Regions from separate parts of the Allobosea sp. ANAM02 genome, predicted to be linked through region 1. Evidence: predicted binding sites of a transcription regulator. Region 1 holds the regulator's gene; the other holds the start of a gene.

Region 1 (4,186 bases):
CGCGGCTATTCCGGCTGGGCTGGCGGCGTCGCGCTCGGCATCATCGCGATCCCGGTCATCGTGCGCACCACCGAGGACATGCTGAACCTCGTCCCCGGCCATCTGCGCGAGGCGGGTGCGGCGCTGGGCGCACCGCCCTCCGTCGTGATCACTGGCGTGACCTGGCGCGCCGCCAAGGCCGGCATGGTCACCGGCATCCTGCTGGCTCTCGCCCGCATCGCCGGCGAGACCGCGCCTCTGCTCTTCACCGCGCTCAACAATAATTTCTGGTTCTCGCCGACGCTGGTCGGCGGCGTCTCCAACCTGCCGGTGACGATCTACCAGTTCGCCTCCGCCCCCTACGAGAACTGGCAGCAGCTCGCCTGGGCCGGCTCGCTGATCATCACCGTTTCGATCCTCGTGCTCTCGATCGTTGCCCGGCGTATCGTCGCCGGCAGCAAGTGAGCCTGAAACCAACCCGGTCGCGACCGACCTTGAGGACCTAAGTCGATGCTTTCGACCCTTGAACTCTCCCCCCAGTCGCTCGATGCCGAGGCGCCCGTCCGGATCGCGGTGAAGAACCTCGATTTCTACTACGGCGAGCACAAGGCGCTGAAGAACATCAATCTCGACTTCCGCGACCGGCATGTCACGGCGCTGATCGGCCCGTCGGGCTGCGGCAAGTCCACCCTGCTGCGCATCTTCAACCGCATCTACTCGCTCTATCCGGAGCAGCGCGCCGAAGGCGAGATCATGCTCGACGGCCGCAACATCATCGGCAAGGATGTCGACGTGAACGAGCTGCGCTCGCGCGTCGGCATGGTCTTCCAGAAGCCGACGCCGTTCCCGATGTCGATCTACGACAACGTCGCCTTCGGTATCCGCCTCTACGAGAAGCCGCCGAAATCCGAGCTCGACGACCGCGTCGAGGGCGCGCTGCGCCGCGCCGCGCTCTGGGACGAGGTCAAGGACAAGCTGAAGAGCTCCGGCATGGGCCTCTCCGGCGGCCAGCAGCAGCGCCTGTGCATCGCGCGCACCATCGCGCAGAAGCCGGAGGTGATCCTGTTCGACGAGCCGACCTCGGCGCTCGACCCGATCTCGACCGGCAAGATCGAGGACCTGCTGGAGCAGCTCAAGAGCGACTTCACCATCGCCATCGTCACGCACAACATGCAGCAGGCGGCGCGCATCTCGCAGTACACGGCCTTCATGTATCTCGGCGAGGTCATCGAGTTTGCGCCGACCAACACGATCTTCATGAACCCCGCCAAGAAGCAGACCCAGGACTACGTCACCGGCCGTTTCGGCTAAGCGGCAATTTTGTTTCGCATCGGCTTACCCGAAAACTGGTTTCCACTTTTCGGGCCGATGCGCCGGAGGACACCCCTATGACCGACCACATCGTCCGCTCCTACGACGCCGATCTCGAAGGCATTCGCCGCAGCCTCGCCGAAATGGGCGGCATGGCCGAACGCATGCTGGGCGATTCCACGGTCGCGCTCGTCCGCCGCGACACCGCGCTCGCCCAGAAGATCATCTCGGCCGACCAGCGCCTCGACAATCTCCAGCGCGAGGTCGAGGAGAAGGCCGTGCTCACCATCGCCCGGCGCCAGCCGCTGGCGCAGGACCTGCGCGAATTGATCTCGGCGATCCGCCTCGCCTCCGATATCGAGCGCGTCGGCGATCTCGCCAAGAACATCGCCAAGCGCGCCGTCGCCATCGCCGGGCAGTTCCAGCCGCCGCATCGCGCGGTCGTCGGGCTCGAGCATATCAGCCGCCTCGTGCAGGCCCAGCTCAAGGACGTGCTCGACGCCTATGCCGCGACCAACGAGCAGAAGGCGCTCGAGGTCTGGCGCCGCGACGACGAGATCGACGCGCTCTACACCTCGCTGTTCCGCGAACTCCTGACCTATATGATGGAAGATCCGCGCAACATCACCTTCTGCACGCATCTGCTGTTCTGCGCCAAGAATATCGAGCGCATCGGCGACCACACCACCAATATCGCCGAGACCATCCATTACCTCGTCACCGGCGATTCCCTCGACGTGAATCGGCCGAAACTCGACACGACCAATATCGAGGTCGAAACGGTGACGGGGAACTGAACGAACACGAAGTGCCGTAGCCTTTCCGTCATTGTCGGGCTTGTCCCGACCATCAACGTCTTCGTCCCGGCAGGTGCCGTTCAAGACGTGGATGCTCGCCACAGGGGCGAGCATGACGGCAGGCTCGAATGACGGACGGAAAAAGAAGCATGGCCGCACGCATCTTGATCGTCGAGGACGAGGAGCCGCTCACCCTGCTGCTGCGCTACAATCTCGAGGCCGAGGGCTTCGAGGTGGACAGCGTCGCGCGCGGGGACGATGCGGAATTGCACCTGCGCGATCACACCCCCGATCTCGTCCTGCTCGACTGGATGCTGCCGGGCCTGTCCGGCATCGAGCTTTGCCGGCGCTTGCGCTCGCGGCGCGATACCGAGCGCGTGCCGATCATCATGCTGACGGCGCGCGGCGAGGAGACCGAGCGTGTGCGCGGGCTCGCCACCGGCGCCGACGACTATGTCGTGAAGCCGTTCTCGCTGCCGGAATTGATCGCGCGTATCCAGGCGCTGTTGCGCCGGGCCAAGCCCGGCCATGTCGCCGGGCTGCTCGCGGCCGGCGACCTCGAACTCGACCGCACGACGCGACGTGTTCGCCGCGCGGGCAGCGAACTCCATCTTGGGCCGACCGAGTTCCGGTTGCTGGAGTTCCTCATGCAGGCGCCGGGCCGGGTCTATTCGCGCGCCCAGCTCCTCGACGCGGTCTGGGGCCGCGACGTCTATATCGACGAGCGGACCGTCGACGTCCATGTCGGGCGCCTGCGCAAGGCGATCACGCCGGGCGACGCCAAGGATCCGCTGCGGACGGTGCGCGGCGCTGGCTATGCCTTCGACGAGACCTTCGCGCGGGGCGGTGCCGCGTAAGCCTCAAGCGTCGGGCCCGCCCTCAATATCGCCGACCCAGCTCAGCGCCTTCTCGTAGTCCTCCGGCTTGAAGGCGCGAACCTTGACGAAGGGGATCGCCGGGTCGAGCAGATCGACGAAGCCGGCGAGCCAGCCCCTGTCTGTGATCACCGCTTCCTTCGGAAAGCGTTTGAGTTCCCAGAGCTTGCCGAGGCTGTAGCGCGCATCCTTCCAGGCGGCGGCCAGCGTCATGTCGGTGAAGTCGGTCATGTCGGCGAGGATGCCGAGCTTCTCGTGGCGGGCGAGCCGGGCATCGATATCGGCCATGATCGCGTCGAGATCCTCGCCGGTCAGCGTTTGCGACAGGCGATAGGCGGCGACATGGTCAGGCGCGGGCAGAATAGTGAGCATGGCTGGTCCTCCTAAAGCGCAAACGCGTGGGCTAGGGGGAGGTTTCGCCGGGCTGGTCTTGCCGCGGATCGGGCGATATGGCCTCCGATGATATTCACGGAGGACGCGGCTTGGGTGCGGCGCAGATCACGAAGGCAGGCGCGGCCGTCGCCATCGCCCATGCCAGCAAGCGCTTCCGCGCTGTGCAGGCGCTGCGCGACGTCTCGCTCGCGATCGGGCCGGGCATGGTCCAGTGCTTCATCGGGCCGGCTGGCGCCGGCAAGTCGACGCTGCTGCGCTGCATCGGCGGGAGCGAGGCCGTCGACGAGGGGACGATCACGATCGATGGGGAGCTGATCGGACGGGAGGGCGCGGGTACGCGCCATGTCATCGGCACGGTCCCGCAGCCCCCCGAGCTGTTCGATCACATGACCGCCTTGCAGCACATCCTCGAGGGGCCGCTCGCGCTGCTGAGACGGTCGCGCCGGGACACCGTCGTGGAGGCGATGGCGGCTCTGGAGCGGGTCGGGCTGGCCGACAGGCGCGATTCCTATCCGAGCGAGCTTTCGGGCGGAGCGCGGCAGCGCCTTGCCATCGCGCGGGCGCTGGCGGCGAAGCCGCGATTGATGCTGCTTGACGAGCCGACGGCGGGGCTCGATCCGGAGGAGGCGGGCGAGGTTCTCGCCATGATGCGGAATTTTGTCGGTTCGGGACTGACCCTGATCGTGGCGACACATGACATCGGCTTCGTGCGGGAGGTCGCCGATGATGTCGCCTTCATGGACACGGGTGAGATCGTCGAACGGGGGCGGCCGGAGGAGCTCATCGCCGCGCCGAAGCAGGCGCGCACGCGCGACTTCCTCGCCACACTCG
Region 2 (4,186 bases), 470 kb from region 1:
TCGTAGGACTTGGCGATCGACATGCCCTGCGGCAGATCGTCGATGATGCCGGGCAGCGCTTCCTCGATACCGGCCGAGACGTCGAGAGGGTTCGCGGTCGCCTGCTTGACGATGCCGATCGTGACCGAGGGCGTGCCCTTGAACCAGGCGGCGTTGCGCTCCTCGCGCGCGGCGAGCTCGACCTTGGCGATGTCCTTGACCTTGACCGGGAAGCCGCTGGCGTCCTTGACCACGATCTCGCGGAACTCAGCCGGCGTGGTCATGCTGGTCTGCGAAAGCACCGTGAACTCGCGGTCGTTGCTCTCGATGCGGCCCGACGGGATTTCGATGTTCTGCGCCCGGACGGCAGCCTCCACCTGCTGCACGGTGACGTCGTAGGCCGACATCCGAGCGCGATCGAGCCAGATGCGCATCGCATATTGACGTTGGCCGAGGATGCGGACCTCCGCCACGCCGGTGACGTTCTGGACGCGGTCGGAAATGAAGCGGTCGGCGAAGTCGGTCAGCTCGAGCGGTCCGTGCCGCGAACTGGTCAGCGAGAGGTAGAGGATCGGCTGCGAGTCGGCCTCGACCTTGGCGATGACCGGCTCGTCGATCTCGTCCGGCATGCGGCTGCGCACGCGGCTGACGCGGTCGCGCACGTCGGAGGCCGCAACGTCGGGATCGACGTCCGGGCGGAAGCGCACCTGGATGAAGCTGCGCTCCTGGCGGCTGGTCGAGGACAGGATCTCGATGCCCTCGATGCCGGCGATCGAGTTCTCCAGGATCTGCGTGACCTGCGTCTCGATGATCTCGGCCGAGGCGCCGCGATAATCGGTTCGGACCGAGACGATCGGCTCGTCGATATTGGGATACTCGCGGATGGTCAGGCGGCCATACGAGACGATGCCGATCAGCATTACCAGCAGACTCAGCACCGTCGAGAGAACGGGCCGGCGGACGAAGAGTTCGAAGAGGCTCATGGGGCGGTCCTAGAGCTGGCTCGTCTGGACGACCTTGTCCTTGATCGCGATGGTCGCGCCATCGCGCAGCCGCATCTGGCCGGCGGTGATGATCTGCATGTCGGGCTTCAGTCCGCTGACGATCTCGACCTTGCCGGGCAGACGTTTGCCCAGCTCGACGGTGACGCGCTTCGCCTTACCCTTGTCGACGATATAGACCATCTTGCCGACGGCGTCGGGCACCACGGCCATCTCCGGCACCAGGATCGCGTTCTCGCGCTGGTCGACGGTGATGGCGAGTCGGGCGAAGAGGCCGGGCTTCAGGGCGAGATCGGCATTGGGGATGTTGGCGCGCAGGCGGATCGCCCGGCCGTTCACGTCGACGACCGGGTCGATGGCGTAGATATGCCCCTGGAAATTGCGGTCCGGCACGGCGTCGACCCGCATCTGCACGGGTTGTCCGGTCTTGAGGCGGCTGAGATAGATTTCGGGCACGCGGAAATCGATCTTGATCGGATCGATCTTGGTCAGCGTGATCATCTGCTTGCCGACCGAGACATAGTCGCCGACGCCGACCGAGCGCAGGCCGACGACGCCGTTGAACGGCGCCAGGATGGTCGACTGCGCGAGCTTGGCCTTGGCGAGCTGGACGCGGGCCTCGCTGGAGGCGAGCTTCGCCGCCGATTCCTCGAGCGCGACCTGCGTTCCCGAGCCGCGCGAGACCAGCCCCCTGAGCCGCTCGTTGGTATCGCGGGCGAGACCAAGATCGGCCATCGCCTGCTTGAGCTCGGCATCGAGGATCGCTGTATCGAGCTTGACCAGTTCCTGCCCGGCCTTGACGCGCTCGCCTTCCTTGAAGCCGAGGAAGACGACGCGGCCCGCGATCTCGGGGGCGATCACCACCGATTCATCGGCTGCGAGCGTGCCGAGCGCCTCGACCTCCTCGCTGACGGTGCCGATCTCGATGGATGCAACTTCGACCGGCACGGCGCGCGGCCCCGAGACCGCGCTCGCCTGGGCCTGCTGAGTGCCGGCGCGCTGATTGCGGTAGGCATAATAGCCGCCGCCGGCGATGGCGGCGACGAGAACGAAAAGAACGAACCGCTTCATCAGGCTGGAGGCTCCGTTGCCGCCCATTGGTCTTAAATGGAACGAAAGGCGTTGCTAAGATGCCGGCGCGCCACAGCGGCACAAAAACAGCGGTTTCTGCGCCGATGCCGTCTCGATCCGGCCTCATAGTCATCAATGCAAGATGCTTGCCGTCGAAAGACCCGCCGCCACGGGCATCTCCGCCTCACACAAACATCCACACCTGATCCTGCCGGTAAGCCGCGGAACCGCCAAGCCCATTCTGGAGACCTCACGAAACGTTGACCGGCTGGCGGCGTGATGAATCCGGCAGCCCAGGGCCGTCATGCGGCTGTCATCCGCGCTCGTTAGGCCTCGCCGCGATCGAGACGCCAGCCCGTCCAACCTTGGCCAGGGGAGCGTGCTCATGCCCCGTATCGTGCCCGAGAAATCATTCATGCTGCGCATCGAAGGCCTGACCAAGCGCTTTGGCGACAGGAACGCGGTCGACTCCGTGACCCTGACCGTTCCGAAGGGAGAGATGGTCGGCGTCATCGGCCCCTCCGGCGCCGGCAAGTCGACGCTGCTGCGCATGCTGAATCGCCTGACCGAGCCGAGCACCGGCCGGATCGTCTGCGCGGAGCAGGACGTGACCGGGTTGAAGGGCGCTTCGCTGCGTCGCTGGCGCCGCGATACGGCGATGATCTTCCAGCAGTTCAATCTCGTCGGGCGCCTCGACGTACTGACCAATGTCCTGCTCGGCCGGCTGAACCACCGCTCGGCGGCCCTGACGCTGGTGAAGAGCTTCTCCGAGGACGACAAGATCCGCGCCATCGCTGCGCTCGAGCGCCTCGACATGGGCCATCTGCTGGCGCAGCGCGCCGAGACGCTCTCCGGCGGCCAGCAGCAGCGCGTCGCCATAGCCCGTGCTCTCGTTCAGGAACCGCGCATCATCCTCGCCGACGAGCCGATCGCCTCGCTCGACCCGCGCAATACCCAGGTCGTCATGGACGCGCTGTTCCGCATCAATCGCGAGGACGGCATCACCGTGATGTGCAACCTGCACGACCTCGATATCGCCGCGAAATACTGCGACCGCCTGATCGGCATGTCCGCCGGCAAGGTCGTGTTCGACGACGTGCCCCAGGCCCTGACCCGCGAGATCGCGGCCGAGCTCTACGGCATCGAGGCCAAGGATGCCGGCGCCGAGGCGCTGGACGCGCTCGACGCCATCGCTGCCTCCGAAGCGAAGCGCGCGCGCCAGAAGATCGCCTGATTTCCAGAGATCGCCGGACCGGCCCCTTGGGGCTGTCGCCGCGAGAAGACCGCCCCACTTACGACTGCAACCAGGAGCACATCGATGCTGACCCGTCGTCATACCCTCTCGCTCGCCGTCGCCGGCCTCGCGCTCGCCGCGGCGCCTGCTTTCGCGCAGGACTGGAAGGCGAAATATCCCGAGCTCGTCTTCGCGATCATCCCCTCCGAGAACGCTTCCGGCGTCGTCGAGCGCTACACCCCCTTCGTGAACTATCTGGCGAAGGAACTCGGCACCAAGGTGACGCTGCGCATCGCCAACGACTATGCCGCGATCATCGAGGGCCAGCGCGCCGGCAACATCCATATCGGCATGTACGGCCCGGCCTCCTTCGCCCGCGCCCGCATGACCGGCGCCAAGGTCGATGCCTTCGCCATCGAGACCAATCTCGACGGCACCAAGGGCTACCACTCGGTCTTCTACGTGAAGAAGGACTCGCCCTATAAGAAGGTCGAGGACCTCAAGGGCAGGAATCTCGGCCTCGTCGACCCGAACTCGACCTCCGGCAACAACGTTCCGCGCTTCGTGCTCAACGGCATGAAGATCGAGCCGGAAACCTTCTTCTCGAAGGTCGTCTACACAGGCAGCCACGAGAACGCGATCATCGCGCTCCAGCAAGGCACGGTGGACATGGCCGCCAACTGGTGGAACGACGAGCAGGAATCGAACCTGCAGCGCATGGCCCGCAAGGGCATGGCCAAGGCCGAGGACTTCCGGATCATCTACAAGTCCGACCAGATCGTGAACTCGCCGATGGCTTATCTCACCGACCTGCCGGAGGAACTGAAGGCCAAGATCCGTGACGCGGTGCTGAACCTCGCCACCAAGGACAAGGCCGCCTTCGACAAGATCTATGAGGGCA

What was found. Region 1 encodes PhoB, which activates phosphate uptake and scavenging genes when phosphate is short. Its sites were predicted from a motif close to TGTCATNNANCTGTCAT; they were not measured.
Region 2: a site for PhoB is predicted at 2,352-2,368, ahead of phnC (phosphonate ABC transporter ATP-binding protein). Genes of this name have one in related genera too.

The regions. Positions count from the first base shown of each region.
Region 1 covers NZ_AP022848.1:1,351,195-1,355,380, forward strand. Annotated here, with positions in the region: gene pstA (phosphate ABC transporter permease PstA) at 1-444, shown strand, start outside; gene pstB (phosphate ABC transporter ATP-binding protein PstB) at 490-1,290, shown strand; gene phoU (phosphate signaling complex protein PhoU) at 1,368-2,087, shown strand; gene phoB (phosphate regulon transcriptional regulator PhoB) at 2,237-2,944, shown strand; gene OCUBac02_RS06530 (SpoIIAA family protein) at 2,948-3,334, opposite strand; gene OCUBac02_RS06535 (amino acid ABC transporter ATP-binding protein) at 3,445-4,186, shown strand, end outside.
Region 2 covers NZ_AP022848.1:880,428-884,613, reverse strand. Annotated here, with positions in the region: gene OCUBac02_RS04290 (efflux RND transporter permease subunit) at 1-962, opposite strand, end outside; gene OCUBac02_RS04285 (efflux RND transporter periplasmic adaptor subunit) at 972-2,051, opposite strand; gene phnC (phosphonate ABC transporter ATP-binding protein) at 2,467-3,285, shown strand; gene phnD (phosphonate ABC transporter substrate-binding protein) at 3,370-4,186, shown strand, end outside.